DNA from 4 places in the Mesorhizobium sp. J8 genome. Region 1 is predicted to be linked to each of the others. Evidence: predicted binding sites of a transcription regulator. Region 1 holds the regulator's gene; each other region holds the start of a gene.
The links. Region 1 encodes LexA, which represses DNA repair genes until DNA is damaged. Its sites were predicted from a motif close to TGTTCNNNNTGTGTTCNG; they were not measured.
Positions count from the first base shown of each region.

Region 2: a site for LexA is predicted at 1,386-1,403, ahead of MJ8_RS21245 (ATP-dependent helicase). Genes of this name have one in related genera too.
Region 3: a site for LexA is predicted at 2,018-2,035, ahead of MJ8_RS29925 (helicase-related protein). Genes of this name have one in related genera too.
Region 4: a site for LexA is predicted at 1,621-1,638, ahead of MJ8_RS09520 (PA0069 family radical SAM protein). Genes of this name have one in related genera too.

Region 1 is NZ_AP024109.1:3,612,911-3,616,653, forward strand. It holds gene glp (gephyrin-like molybdotransferase Glp) at 1-743, shown strand, start outside; gene lexA (transcriptional repressor LexA) at 860-1,600, shown strand; gene MJ8_RS17350 (ComEC/Rec2 family competence protein) at 1,594-3,743, opposite strand, start outside.
Region 2 is NZ_AP024109.1:4,416,527-4,420,269, reverse strand. It holds gene MJ8_RS21245 (ATP-dependent helicase) at 1-1,345, opposite strand, end outside; gene MJ8_RS21240 (glucose/quinate/shikimate family membrane-bound PQQ-dependent dehydrogenase) at 1,523-3,743, shown strand, end outside.
Region 3 is NZ_AP024109.1:6,247,233-6,250,975, forward strand. It holds gene MJ8_RS29915 (acetyl-CoA C-acetyltransferase) at 1-646, shown strand, start outside; gene phbB (acetoacetyl-CoA reductase) at 778-1,503, shown strand; gene MJ8_RS29925 (helicase-related protein) at 2,259-3,743, shown strand, end outside.
Region 4 is NZ_AP024109.1:2,081,605-2,085,347, forward strand. It holds gene MJ8_RS09515 (ribonuclease HII) at 1-197, opposite strand, end outside; gene MJ8_RS09520 (PA0069 family radical SAM protein) at 392-1,546, opposite strand; gene MJ8_RS09525 (glycosyltransferase) at 1,695-2,198, shown strand; gene MJ8_RS09530 (GFA family protein) at 2,253-2,678, opposite strand; gene moaB (molybdenum cofactor biosynthesis protein B) at 2,802-3,359, opposite strand; gene MJ8_RS09540 (4-(cytidine 5'-diphospho)-2-C-methyl-D-erythritol kinase) at 3,346-3,743, opposite strand, start outside.

The DNA.
Region 1 (3,743 bases):
CCGCAGCCCTCTCGCTGGCAGCCTCGGCCAACCATCCCGCCTTGAATGTCGTACGCCGGCCGCTGGTCGCGATCATCGCCACCGGCGACGAATTGCTGCCGCCGGGCAGCACGCTCGGCCCCGACCAGATCATCTCGTCCAACGCCTATGGCGTTGCCGCCGCCGCCCAGTCGGTCGGCGCGCGTGCGCTCGATCTCGGCATCGCGGCGGACCGTAAGGAGGCTATCGCCGCGCTGGTCAGGAAAGCGGTCGAGGCTAACGCCGATGTCATCGTCACGCTCGGCGGCGCCTCGGTGGGCGATCACGACCTGATCCACGACGTGCTGACCGGCGAAGGCATGAAGCTCGACTTCTGGAAGATCGCCATGCGCCCGGGCAAACCGCTGATGTTCGGCCGGCTTGGCAATGTCCGCTGCATCGGCCTGCCCGGCAACCCGGTGGCCAGCATCGTCTGCTCGCAGCTGTTCCTCAAGCCGCTGCTTGCCCGGCTAGGCGGCCGCGACCATAAGCAGGACGTGCGGACGGCCCGGCTGGGCGCAGCGATGCAGGCCAACGATCTCAGGCAGGACTATGTGCGCGCCGTGGTGCGCGACAATGATGGCACGCTCGTTGCTACCCCTTTCGGCATCCAGGACTCCTCGATGCTGAGGATGCTCGCCGATGCCAACGGCCTGATCGTGCGCGAGCCCTTCGCGCCGGCCGCCGAGACCGGCGCCGAATGCCGCGTCCTGATGTTACGCTGAACAAAACGTCAACAAATTCACTAAACTTTAAACGGTTGCGGAACACAACTGGAACAGATAGTGTTTGTTCTGGGTTTGTTTTTCTGATTCTGGTTTCAGAACCCGTGGGGGCCGCCATGCTGACGCGCAAACAACATGAACTTCTGATGTTCATCCACGAAAGGCTGAAGGAAAGCGGGATTCCGCCGTCTTTCGACGAGATGAAGGAAGCGCTCGATCTCGCCTCCAAATCCGGCATCCACCGGCTGATCACGGCGCTGGAGGAACGCGGCTTCATTCGCCGGCTGCCGAACCGGGCGCGCGCGCTGGAAGTGCTGCGCCTGCCCGACTCGATCGCCCCCGGCCTCAATGCGGCGAAGAAGTTTTCGCCGAGCGTCATCCAGGGCAGCCTGGGTCAGAACAATCTCAGCCGTCAGGTGAAGCCCGCTACCGCATCGCGCACCCCGACGCCAAGCAATGACGACGATGCCGGCTCGGCAGTGTCCATCCCGGTGATGGGCCGCATTGCCGCCGGCGTGCCGATCGACGCCATTCAGCATCAGACGCATTCGATCACCGTTCCGCCGGACATGATCGCCGGCGGGGAGCATTACGCGCTGGAGGTCAAGGGCGACTCGATGATCGAGGCCGGCATCTTCGATGGCGACACTGTCATCATCCGCAACGCCAACACGGCAAGCCCGGGCGAGATCGTGGTGGCACTAGTCGACGACGAGGAAGCGACGCTCAAGCGCTTCCGCCGCAAGGGAGCCTCGATCGCGCTGGAGGCGGCCAACCCGGCCTACGAGACCCGCATCTTCGGGCCGGACCGAGTGAAGGTGCAGGGTAAGCTTGTCGGGTTGATCCGCCGCTACTGATCCGGTTGTGAAGATTTCGCATCCGTCCGCTCAGGCTTTTGATAGGGCGGCAATCCTCTCGCTTCGCGCGTATATTTCCGCTGCTCGTGCCAGGGCCGATATGGCTCTTCCACCGCATAACGAACGGCCGGCCGCGCGGTTGCCGATTGCGGATCGAAGAAGACGGCGGCGCTGCCGTCAAGCGCCAGTTGCCGCTTGGTGACGACAAGCACGCGCGGATCCCAGCAGGGATTGTAGGCCGTGGCGTCATTGATGACGATGAGGTCGGCGAAGCCGCAGGCCGGCCGGGCGTTGTCGCGGTTCTCCACGAGGGCGACGATGGCGCCGGACGGATGCCGGCCGATGCAGAGATCGCCCGTGCAGTAGAAAGGCGACCCCGGCGGCAGATCGACGGGGTCGGCGATGTCGAGAGCGTCCTTGGCGAATGTCTCTGGCGGCACGATTGTCTCGGCTTTCAGCGCACGTTTCCAGTTGTCAGTCGTGAACTCGTTGGAGCGTTCGCGATTGACGGCAAGCTCCCCGCCGCCGATCGGCATCGCGACCAGATGCGCGTCTTCCGAGATCAGCACGTCCGGCGTGCGCACATGCGGAATGGCCAGCAGCGCGGCGAGCGCGAAGGGAACGGCGGCAAGCCTCAGCCAGGTAGTGGCCATGGTCGCGATGACCAGCGCGATCGTCGCCAGCAGCACCGACTGGATCGAGATCAGCCCGACGGCGTCGACCGGCGAGCGCTCGGATATCCACGCCGAAATGGCGATCATCACCGTCAACCCCTTGCCCATGACAAAGAGGAACGGACCGTCAAAGCCGAAGGGCATGGCCAGCGCGCTCAACACGGCAAATGGCATGACGATCAGCGAGACGATCGGCATCACCGCCAGATTGGCGAGCAGGCTGAGCGGCGACACGCGCTGGAAGTGCCAGATCGCAAACAGCAACGTCGCGCTGCCCGCGATGAGCGAGGTCACGGCGGCGCCACCCACGCCAACCGCCAGTTTTCGCGACAGGAACCTCACGAACGAACGCTTTGCCGGCGGCACGGTCGCTTTGCCAGCGCGATAGTCGGCAAAGCCAGCATAGGCGCCGACCAGGGCCGCGGTGGCGGCGAAGGACATCTGGAAGCTCGGGCCGACCACTTCGTGCGGCGACACAAGGATGACGGCAATCGCCGAGATCGCCAGGTTGCGCATGGTGAGCGCCGCGCGGTCGAAGAGCATCGCGGCGAGCATCACGGCGAGCATGATGAAGCTTCGCTCGGCCGCCACCACGATGCCGGAGATGACGAGATAGGCAGCGATCGAGAGGAGCGCGATCCCGGCCGCGTATTTCTTTACCGGCCGCCGCGACGAGAAATCGGGAAACAGCGCGAAGGCGCCGCGCAAAAGCACCATGATCGTGCCGGCGACCAGCGCCATGTGCAGGCCGGAAATCGAGATGATGTGATAGATCCCGGTGCGGCGCATCGACTCGTTGATTTCTTCCGGAATGCCGGCGCGCACGCCGACGATTAGCGCCGCCGCGATCTCGCCCTCGGACCCTCCGATGCTGCTCCTGATGTGATCGGCGATCCCTTCGCGCGCGTTCTCGATTGCCGATGCCACACGCGCGCCAAAAGGCGCCTCCACCGGCGCGACAAGTTTCGGATCGCCCAGGAAGAAACCGCTGCCGCCGATGCCGGCAAAGTAGCTGTCGAAGGAAAAGTCGTAGCTGTCCGGCCGAACCGGACCGGTCGGCGGCAGCAGCTTCGCATGGCCCGTCAGCATCGATCCGGCCGTCATGCCGGGCGGGATCCTGCGCGCCGACAGCCTGACGCGGTCCGGCGCGTAGCGCAGCTTCGGATGCTCCGTGGAGATCAGATCGATGGTCAGCCGCACACGGCCATTGGCCATCGCCTCGGCGATGACGAGGCGGCCCGTCAGCCGCGTCTGGATTTCGGAGCCCAGCATCGGCGTCGCCATCCGCCAGGTCTCAACCTTGGCCGCCAGAAAGCCGAGCGCGCAGAAGAGCGATGCCATGAAGACAAGATGCGTTCTCTGCCAGGAGCGCGACACCGCCGCGCAGACAGCCATCAGAGCCACCGCTGCAAGCGGCCTGTAGAGATCCGGCTCGGTGCTCAGCGAAAAGTAATAGATCACGCCGGCGG
Region 2 (3,743 bases), 800 kb from region 1:
AGCGGTCTTCGAAGGCGCGCATCTGGAAGGACGCGCGGACGAGAATCGCCATGTCATTCAGATTGTGCTTCTGGCGCTGATAGACCTCGATGGCGTCGCCGATGGCGCGCGCTTCTTCCTCCGAGTCCCAGGCGGCGTGGACATGAACCTTGTCGTCCTCGGGGTCGTCGCGGTCGGTGAACAGCGTCTTGCCGAAACGGCCCTCATTGTGGGCGATGAGGTGGGAAGCGGCGCCAAGGATATGCGCCGTGGAGCGGTAGTTGCGCTCCAGACGGATGATGGTGGCGCCCGGGAAGTCCTTGTCGAAGCGCAGGATGTTATCGACCTCGGCGCCGCGCCAGCCATAGATCGACTGGTCGTCGTCACCGACGCAGCAAATATTCACGCTCACGGGCTGTTCCGCGCCTGCCGGCGCGGGCCCTCCGCGCGGGCCTCGCAACCGCTCGGAGGCACGGTCGGGCTTGCGGCCTTCGGCCGAGTCGGAACTTGCAGAGCGCCCTGCATGGGGCCGCTGCGCCAAAAGGCGCAGCCACATATACTGCGCGGTGTTGGTGTCCTGGTACTCGTCGACCAGGATGTATTTGAACTTGCGGTGATATTCCTTCAGCACGTCCGGATAGGCGCGGAAGATGCGGATCGGATGATAGAGCAAGTCGCCGAAGTCGCAGGAATTCAGCGTCTGCAGCCGTTCCTGATAGGCCTTGTAGAGCTGACGGCCCTTGCCGTTGCCGAAGCTGCGCGCATCGCCTTCCGGAATCTCGTCGGGGCCGAGGCCCTTGTTCTTCCAGTTGTCGAGCATCTGGGCGAAGGTCTTGGCCGGCCAGCGCTTGTCGTCCAGCCCTTCGGCCTGGATCAACTGCTTGATCAGCCGTACCACGTCATCGGTGTCGAGGATGGTGAAATCCGATTTCAGCCCGGCAAGCTCGGCGTGGCGGCGAAGCAGCTTGACGCCGATCGAATGGAAGGTGCCGAGCCAGGGCATGCCCTCGACATTGCCTTCACCGATCAGGAAGCCGATGCGCTGCTTCATCTCGCGCGCGGCCTTGTTGGTGAAGGTGACGGCCAGGATCTGCGAGGGGAAGGCCCTGCCGGTGGCGAGGATGTGGGCGATGCGCGTGGTGAGCACCCGCGTCTTGCCGGTGCCGGCGCCGGCCAGCACCAGGACCGGCCCTTCGGTCGTCTCGACGGCGAGCCGCTGCTCCGGGTTCAAGCCCTTCAGGTAATCGGGCGCGCTGTTCTGGCCGCTGCGCGCCGCCATGGCGCGCGCGGCTATGCCGGATGGGGCCGCCGCCGGCCGCGCATTCGGTTCATCGAAAAAAGGCATGTCCTCGGAAAAGCCCGACATCGCCCCCGAATGTAGTGATTCGGGAGCGAAAGACCAGAACTGTCTACGTTTTGTTCTAGTTTCGCGTGTCTGGCTCCAACTTGACAGCCGGAGCGGGTGAGGGGAAAGCTGGCGGCAGGGCAGGGATTGCCGTCCCGGAAGACGCCGTAAGCGCGCAACAGTCGAAGGAGCACCGTCTTGGCTGTCACCATCACCTCCCTCGTCCTCTTCCTCATCGGTCTCATTCTCGGCGGCGGCGGCATCTGGCTCGTCGCGCTGGGCGGCAGTTGGTATTACCTGGTCGCCGGCCTGGTCTTCCTGATCACCGCATGGCTGCTTTTCAGGCGCCGGTCGACCTCGCTTTGGCTCTACGCGCTGTTCGTGCTCGCCACTTTATGCTGGGCGGTCTGGGAAATCGGCTTCGACTGGTGGCAGCTCGGTCCGCGCGGCGGCGTCATCGTGCTCATCGCGCTATGGCTACTGACGCCATGGGCAAGGCGAGGCCTGCGGGGGCCGGACGGACGCGCGCCGCTGATCCTGGCGGTGCTCGCCTCGCTTGCGGTCGCCGGTTATTCGATGACCGCCGATCCGCACGACATCGGCGGCACGCTCGGCACCGAAAAGGTGGCGGCGGCCGCCAATCTCGGCGGCGACATGCCGGCAGGCGAGTGGCACTTCTATGGCCGCACGCCTTTCGGCCAGCGCTATTCGCCGCTCGACCAGATCACGCCCGACAATGTCGCCAAGCTGCAGCCGGCCTGGACCTATCGCACCGGCGACGTGAAGGGCCCCGACGATATCGGCGAGACGACCTATCAGGTGACGCCCCTGAAAGTGGGCGACACGCTGTTCATCTGCACGCCGCATAATTTCGCCATCGCCATCGATGCGGCGAGCGGCAAGGAAAAGTGGCGCTACGATCCCAAGATCAAGCTGGACAACAACCGCCAGCACCAGACCTGCCGCGGCGTGTCCTATTACGCCGATGCCAAGATCGCCGCCGGCCAGCCCTGCGCGCAGCGCGTCTACCTGCCGACGTCGGACGCTCGGCTGATCGCGCTCGACGCCGCGAATGGGCAGGTATGTCCGTCCTTCGCCGAGGGCGGCACGCTGAACCTGATGGCCAACATGCCCTATCCGAAGTCGGGCTATTATTATTCGACCTCGGCGCCGCTTATCGTCGCCGGCAAGATCATCGTCGGCGGCGCGGTCAACGACAATTACTCGACCGAGGAGCCGTCCGGCGTCATCCGCGCCTTCGATGTCGACACCGGCGCCCTGTTGTGGAACTGGGATTCCGGCAATCCGGATGTGACGACGCCGCTGCCCGCCGGGCAGACCTACACCCACAACTCGCCCAACATGTGGTCGACGGCGAGCGCCGACGAGAAGCTCGGACTGCTTTACGTGCCGCTCGGCAACCAGACACCGGACCAGCTCGGCATGGGTCGCAGCGCCAATGTCGAGAAGTTCTCGTCATCGATCACCGCGCTCGACCTCAACACCGGGCAATTGCGCTGGGTGCGGCAGACCGTGCATCACGACCTGTGGGACATGGACGTGCCGGCGCAGCCGTCGCTGGTCGACATCACGACGGCTAACGGCGTCGTGCCGGCGCTGGTCGGGCCGACCAAGCAGGGCGATCTCTACGTGCTCGACCGGCGTACCGGCGAGCCGATCATTCCGGTGAAGGAAGTGCCGGCGCCCGGCGGCGCGATCGAGGGCGACCAGGCCTCGGCGACGCAACCGGCCTCCGATCTTTCGTTCAATCCGAAACCGCTGACCGGCGCCGACATGTGGGGTATCACCATGTTCGACCAGCTGGCCTGCCGGATCGAATTGAAGAAGCTGCGCTATGAGGGCCGCTACACGCCGCCCTCGCTGCAGGGGTCGCTGGTCTATCCCGGCAATTTCGGCGTCTTCAACTGGGGCGGCGTCGCGGTCGATCCGGTGCGGCAGGTGATGTTCGGCATGCCGACCTACCTGGCTTTCACGTCCAAGCTGATCCCGCGCGCGGACGTGCCGCCGCCGGGCGACACCAAGGGCAGCGAGCAGGGACTGAACCGCAATGAAGGCGCGCCTTACGCGGTGGTGATGGGGCCGTTCCTGTCGCCGCTCGGCATTCCCTGCCAGGCGCCGCCTTGGGGCTATGTCGCCGGCGTCGACCTCAAGACCGGAAACATCGCCTACAAGCACCGCAACGGTACTGTCTACGACATGACGCCGCTGCCGCTGCCGTTCAAGGTCGGCGTTCCCGGCATCGGCGGGCCGATGATCACGGCGGGCGGCGTCGCTTTCCTGGGCGCGGCGGTCGACGACTATCTGCGCGCCTACGACCTCACCACCGGCAGGCAGCTCTGGCAGGCCAGGCTGCCGGCGGGCGGGCAGGCGACACCGATGACCTATACGGTCGCCGACG
Region 3 (3,743 bases), 2.6 Mb from region 1:
CGCGCTGGCCTCGCAGAACAAAGCCGAGGCCGCGCAGAAGGCCGGCAAATTCAAGGACGAGATCGTCGCCTTCACCATCAAGGGCAAGAAGGGCGACACCATCGTCGACCAGGACGAGTATATCCGCCATGGCGCGACGCTCGACGCCATGACCAAGCTAAAGCCCGCTTTCGACAAGGACGGCACGGTCACTGCCGCCAATGCGTCCGGCATCAATGACGGCGCCGCCGGCGCCCTGCTGATGACCGAGGCGGAGGCCGCCCGCCGCGGCATCACCCCGCTCGTGCGCATCGCCTCCTGGGCGACCGCCGGCGTCGATCCGGCGATCATGGGCACGGGTCCGATCCCTGCCTCGAAGCGAGCGCTGGAAAAGGCAGGCTGGTCGGTGAAGGATCTCGATCTCGTCGAGGCCAATGAAGCTTTCGCCGCGCAGGCCTGCGCGGTCAATCAGGGCATGGGTTGGGACCCCTCGATCGTCAACGTCAACGGCGGCGCCATCGCCATCGGCCATCCGATCGGCGCTTCGGGCGCCCGCATCTTCAACACGCTGGTCTACGAGATGCGCCGCAGAAGCGCCAAGAAGGGGCTTGCCACGCTGTGCATCGGCGGCGGCATGGGTGTTGCCATGTGCGTGGAAGCGCTCTGAACAGCCAGTAGCGAATAGGGAGTAGCGAATAGGGAATAGGGAAGAAAAAAGCGTCGCGCGGCGGGACATCAGATCCCTGCTCGCTACTCGCTACTCCCTATTCGCTCAGACGATTTCAAAGGGAGGACCACATGAGCAAGGTAGCAATCGTCACCGGCGGATCGCGCGGCATTGGTGCCGCAATATCGGTCGCCTTGAAGAACGCTGGCTATTCGGTCGCGGCCAATTATGCCGGCAATGACGAAGCGGCGCAGAAATTCAAGGCCGAGACCGGCATCCCGGTCTACAAATGGTCGGTCGCCGACTACGACGCCTGCGCCACCGGGATCAAGCAGGTCGAGGCCGATCTCGGTCCGGTCGGGGTTCTGGTCAACAATGCGGGCATCACCCGCGACGCCATGTTCCACAAGATGACGCCCGCGCAGTGGAAGGAAGTGATCGACACCAACCTCTCCGGCGTCTTCAACATGACGCATCCGTTGTGGACCGGCATGCGCGACCGCAAATTCGGCCGCATCATCACCATCTCTTCGATCAACGGCCAGAAAGGCCAAGCCGGCCAGGTCAACTATTCGGCCTCGAAGGCCGGCGATATCGGCTTCTCGAAGGCGCTCGCGCAAGAAGGGGCGCGTGCGGGCATCACCGTCAACGTCATCTGCCCGGGCTATATCGCCACCGACATGGTCAAGGCGATCGACGAGAAGGTGCTCAACGAGCGCATCATCCCACAGATCCCGGTCGGTCGTCTCGGCGAACCGGAAGAGATCGCGCGCTGCGTCGTCTTCCTGGCTTCCGACGAGGCCGGTTTCATCACCGGCTCGACCATCACCGCCAATGGCGGCCAGTACTTCGCCTGACATCATTTGTCGCAAGGCGGCTCCGGCACCGGGGCCGCCTTTTTTCGCCGGCGGCCGAGCCGGCGCGACACCTTGCCTCAATCCGGCACGCAAAAGTTAACGGCCTGACCGCAATCTGTGCACAACCCCTCTGACAAACTGTGAATCCTCGGTGGGTAAGCTGTGGACAACACCATATCTAGGGGTGAACAAACCGGGAAAATCGCCGGATCGCTGATTCGTCGCCGATTCGTTCCGGCTTTGGCCGAAAAGTTAACGGCGGGCGACCCAAACATCGCTGAAATCGTTAAAAGCAATTAGGAAAGTTCAACAATTTCATAACCTTGACGACGGACCCCGAGCCGACCGCGACTGTTCTCTGGCAAAGGTTAACGACGGTCCAGCTCCTGCGAAGGCGAAGCATGAATCGGGCCAATTTCCCGATTCAGCATGTGGTGCGACTCGTCGCCAAAAAATCCACATATAGCCGTGAACAAAACCTGAATCAGAACGAGTCAGCGATTCGTCGCTGATTCGTTCCAGACTCGTTCCAGCCGTTAACAGCAGCCGGTTTTGACCGGCGCGTCCATGCTCGTCTGCTCCCAGAAGAACATTCCGCTTTCGCTCGGCGTCCTAAATCCCTATGTGTCGGCTGTCACACGCGGCGACACCGCCGCGCTCCGACCAAAAGCATGATCCCGAAAAGGGGGAACCGGTTTTCGGAGAAAGATCGTGCTTAAACAATCAAAGCGGCAGAAACACTTATTTCAGAGCCGATGAACATCCAGCCGAAACACTCCCAGCCGCTGATCCTTTCGGGCCGCGACGTCACGGCCGTGCTGGGCCCCACCAACACCGGCAAGACCCATCTCGCCATCGAGCGCATGGTGGCGCACGAGACCGGCATCATCGGCCTGCCGCTGAGGCTGCTTGCCCGCGAGGTCTATTCGCGCGTCTGCGAGAAGGTCGGCGCCAACAAGGTGGCGCTGATCACCGGTGAGGAGAAGATCGTGCCTGCCGGCGCGAAATATTCGGTCTGCACCGTCGAGGCGATGCCGCGCGAGACCGACGCCGCCTTCGTCGCCATCGACGAGGTGCAGCTCGCCGGCGATCTTGAGCGCGGCCATATCTTCACCGACCGCATCCTGCATCTGCGCGGCCGCCAGGAGACGCTGCTCCTGGGCGCGGCCACCATGCATGGCATCCTGCAGCGCCTGCTGAAGGGCGTGTCGGTAGTGACGCGGCCCAGGCTGTCGCATCTCGCCTATGCCGGGTCGAAGAAGCTCACCCGGCTGCCGCGGCGCACGGCGATCGTCGCTTTCTCCGCCGACGAGGTCTATGCCATCGCCGAGCTGATCCGACGCCAGCAGGGGGGTGCGGCCGTCGTGCTCGGCGCGCTCTCGCCGCGCACCCGCAACGCGCAGGTGGAAATCTTCCAGTCGGGCGATGTCGATTATCTCGTCGCCACCGACGCCATCGGCATGGGCCTGAACCTCGACCTCGACCATGTCGCTTTCGCCCAGAACCGCAAGTTCGACGGCTATCAATATCGCAACCTGACCGCCGCCGAGCTCGGCCAGATCGCCGGCCGCGCCGGCCGGCATCTGCGCGACGGCACGTTCGGCGTCACCGGCCAGGTCGATCCGTTCGACGAGGAACTGGTCGCCAAGATCGAGGCGCATGATTTCGACCCGGTTAAGGTGCTGCAATGGCGCACCGCCGATTTCGACTTTTCCAGCCTCGACGCGCTGAAGCGCTCGATCGAGGCCAATGCGCCGGTCGAAGGGCTGACCCGCGCGCTGCCGGCGGTGGACGCGCAGGCGCTGGAGCATTTGTCGCGCGATGGCGACATCCGTGATTTGGTAACCGGCAAGGAGCGCGTGGCGCTGCTTTGGGAGGCCTGCGCGCTGCCCGACTACCGCAAGATCGCGCCGGCGCAGCACGCCGACCTCATCGCCTCCATCTATATGGACCTTGCGCGCCACGGCCATGTCGATGAGAATTACATGGCCGAGCAGGTGCGGCGCGCCGACACGACGGACGGCGATATCGACACGCTCTCGCACCGGATCGCGCAGATCCGCACCTGGACTTTCGTCTCCAACAGGCCAGGCTGGCTGGCCGATCAGCTACACTGGCAGGAAAAGACGCGCGAAATCGAAGACAGATTGTCGGATGCGCTGCATGAGCGGTTGACGAAACGCTTCGTAGACCGCAGGACTTCCGTCCTCATGCGGCGCCTTAGAGAAAATACCATGCCT
Region 4 (3,743 bases), 1.5 Mb from region 1:
TCCAGGCCCTCCGGGATGTTGGCGGGGTCGAGCACCACCGCGGCGGCCACGACCGGGCCGGCAAGCGGGCCGCGGCCCGCTTCATCCATGCCGGCGACCGGCCACAGCCCGTCGGCCATCGCCTTCGTCTCGATCGAGAAGTCGGGCTTCTCGACCATTTCAAAGAGAAGCGGAGAATCGGAACGCGCGCGAGCCATGGTGCGGCGAGGTTCGCATCGGCTCCGATTCTCCGCAAGTCCTTCCGGGTCGGATGGGGCGTCGGACCGGGAAGGCACCGTCTCACGGCCGGGGGACAAGGGCCGGAGGGATTCTTCAAAGGGACTGCACCTCCGGACGGAAATTCGCTTTGCCTGGAAGTGCTTGGCGCCGGCCCGCATGGCCGGCTTTGATGTCAAAGCAGCATCAGCTGCTCGCCGGCGCCGGAGCCTGCGACGAATTGGTCGGTGCGAAGCTGCCGTCGCTCGACATTGAGGCCGAGCCGCTTGGCGGCGATCTCGAAGCGCCGGCCGATCTGCCAGGCATAGGGACCGGCGCCTTTCATGCGCTTGCCCCATTCCGAATCGTAATCCTTGCCGTCGCGCATCGAGCGGATCAGCGACATCACATGCCGGTAGCGGTCCGGATAATGCCGCAGCAGCCAGTCCTTGAAGATCGGCGCCACTTCGAGCGGCAGCCGCAGGATGACGTAGCCGGCCTCCCTGGCGCCCGCGGCTCTAGCCGAATCAAGGATGCGCTCCATCTCCGGATCGTTGAGGCCCGGGATGATCGGGGCCACCATCACCGATGCTGGAACGCCGGCGTCCGAAAGCTGCCTGATCGCCTCCAGCCGCTTCGTCGGCGTCGACGCGCGCGGCTCCATGGTTCTCGCCAGCATGCGATCCATGGTCGTCACCGACAGCGCCACCTTGGCAAGGCCGCGCTCGGCCATGCGCGACAGGATGTCGATGTCGCGCGTCACCAGCGCCGACTTCGTCACGATGCCGACCGGATGGCGGCGCGCCTCCAGCACTTCCAGGATCTCGCGCATGATCCGGTATTGCTTCTCGATCGGCTGGTAGGGATCGGTGTTGGTGCCGATGGCGATGGTGCGCGGCTGATAGCCGGGCTTAGACAATTCCCGGTCCAGCATGCGCGCCGCATCCGGCTTGGCGAACAGCTTCGATTCGAAATCGAGCCCTGGCGACAGGCCCATGAAGGCATGCGTCGGCCTGGCAAAGCAGTAGACGCAGCCATGCTCGCAGCCGCGGTAGGGATTGATCGAGCGGTCGAAAGAAATGTCCGGCGACTCGTTGCGCGTGATGATCGTGCGCGGCTTTTCGACCTGCACTTCCGTCTTGAACGGCGGCAGCTCCTCCAGCGAGTTCCAGCCGTCGTCGAACACATGCCGGCTGACCGGCTCGAACCGGCCGGACGGGTTGATGCCGGCCGAGCGGCCTCGATTGCGGTCGGGCCGCACGCGCATGCCGCTCTGCTCGATCATCGCATTTGCCATCTCGGCTCGTCCTGCTCCGAAAGCGGCAATGTCGGCGCGTACGATCTGTTCCATTTTCGCCCTCTCCCAGGGACTGTCGGCAGGCTGTCGAATCGCTCTGTTCATGAAACTATTCCTATTTTGCCGAGCGGAACAAATCAAGAACTTTTTCACCTGAAGCGCGGAACTGGCGCATCGCCGCACTTTCCGCTATTCGGCTGAAATGCTCAGCGTTGTCATCGAAACCAGGAACGACGAAGAGGGTCTTGCCCGCACGCTCGCCTCTCTGGTCGGCGGCGCGGTCGAAGGCGTGGTCCGTGATGTAATCGTCTGCGATCAAGGCTCGACCGACCAGACGCATCGGGTGGCCGAGCATGCAGGCTGTCACTATGTGACCGGCGGGATCGCCGTGGGCATCGGCCAGGCCAAGGGCGATTGGCTGCTGCTTCTGGAGCCCGGCGCCCGGCTGGCCGAAGGCTGGATTGACGAGATCGTGGCGCACACGGCGAAGCAGACCATGCCTGCGCGCTTTTCACGCGCCCGGGCCGATCGCGCGCCTTTCCTGGCCCGCGTCTTTTCGGGCAACCGGGCGCTGGCCGAGGGCCTCGTCATCAGCAAGCGCCAGGCGTCGGCCCTGGCAAAGAGCGCGCGCGGCGCCGAAGCCCTGGCGCGCGGCCTGGCGACCAGGCGGTTGAACGCGGAAATCTGGGTGGCGCCGCCGAAGTGATGCAGGCTCCGCCTTCTCCGCAGGGGGAGGGAGGACGACTCGGTTCCAGCCCGGTCAGATCCCTTGAATTTCGACAGGCATCCAGTTGCGACGGCGCCTCGCCAGGCGCTGCTCGCGCGTTTCGGCATCGAACCGGACGGCGATCGGCTCGCGCGAAAACCGCTCGCGATCGTCAAGCGCGTTGACGATGACGACCGCTGTGGCGTCGCTTCCCTCACCGGCGATTGCCGCGACATACACGCCGCAGTCGCGGCAGACGAGATAGTCGGCGGTGCGCAGCCCAAAGCGGTAGACCTGCAGGCGCTCCCTGTCCGCGACCGAAACGACCAGCCTGCCGTTCGGGTCGGCGGCCGCGCGCGAGCCATGCCGTATGCAGAAGGAGCATTGGCAGGCGCGGATTTCCAGCGCGGCCGGATCCAGCGCGGTGGAGAAGCTGAGGCGGATGTTGCCGCAATGGCAGCCGCCGCTGTGAACGGTCATGGCGGATTGTCCCTTGTTCGCGGCACAAGGTACTTTGCCGGTGCCGGCTTCGAAATGGCTGCTCGCAGGCGCCAGCGCAATTTCGCCTGCGAACCGGATGCCGGCCGCTCACTTTGCCTGCGGTTAGGAGACGGGCTTGGCGCCGCGCCGGAGATGCTCGTCCAGCCGCGGCATGATCTCGACGAAGTTGCAGGGCATGTGCCGGTAGTCGAGCTGCGCCTTGATGATGCTGTCCCAGGCATCCTTGCAGGCGCCGGGCGAGCCCGGCAGCACGAATACGAAGGTGGCGTTGACGACGCCGCCGGTCGCTCGGCTCTGGATCGTCGAGGTGCCGATCTTGTCGTAGGAGATGCGGTGGAAGACTTCGGAAAAGCCGTCCATGCGCTTTTCGAAGATCGGCTCCAGCGCCTCCGGTGTCACGTCGCGGCCGGTGAAGCCGGTGCCGCCGGTGGTGATGACGACGTCGATGTTTTCGTCCTTCGACCAGCCGAGCACCTTGTCGCGGATCTTGTCGCGGTCGTCGGTGACGATGTCGCGCGCGGCAAGCGTATGGCCGGCTTGCGCGATGCGGTCGGCCAGCGTCTGGCCGGATTTGTCGTCGGCGAGGCTGCGTGTGTCGGAGACCGTCAGCACCGCGATTCGCACCGGGATGAAGGGCCGGCTCTCGTCAAGCTTCGCCATCGCTCACCTCCATGCTGCGCGTCGCGGCGACGAACCAGCCGGGATGGCGCGCGCGGATCGCGATCGCCGCGCGCTTGGCGACATTGCCAGTCTCGAACAGGCCGAAGCATGTGGCGCCCGAGCCGGACATGCGCGCGAACGCCGCGTCTGCACGCTTGAGCGCTTTCAGCGCTTCCTCGATCGCAGGTTCGAACGAGCGGGCAGGGGCCTCAAGATCGTTGCGGGTGGTCTCCAGCCAGTTGCGCACGGCGTGGAAGTCGAGGCGCTTCGGCAGCGGGGGCAGCGCCTCGTTGTCGCGGCTGGAGAGCGCCTTGAACACGTCCGGGGTCGAGACCGCGACGCCCGGATTGACCAGGACGAGGCCGAGGGCCGGAAAGGCGGAGA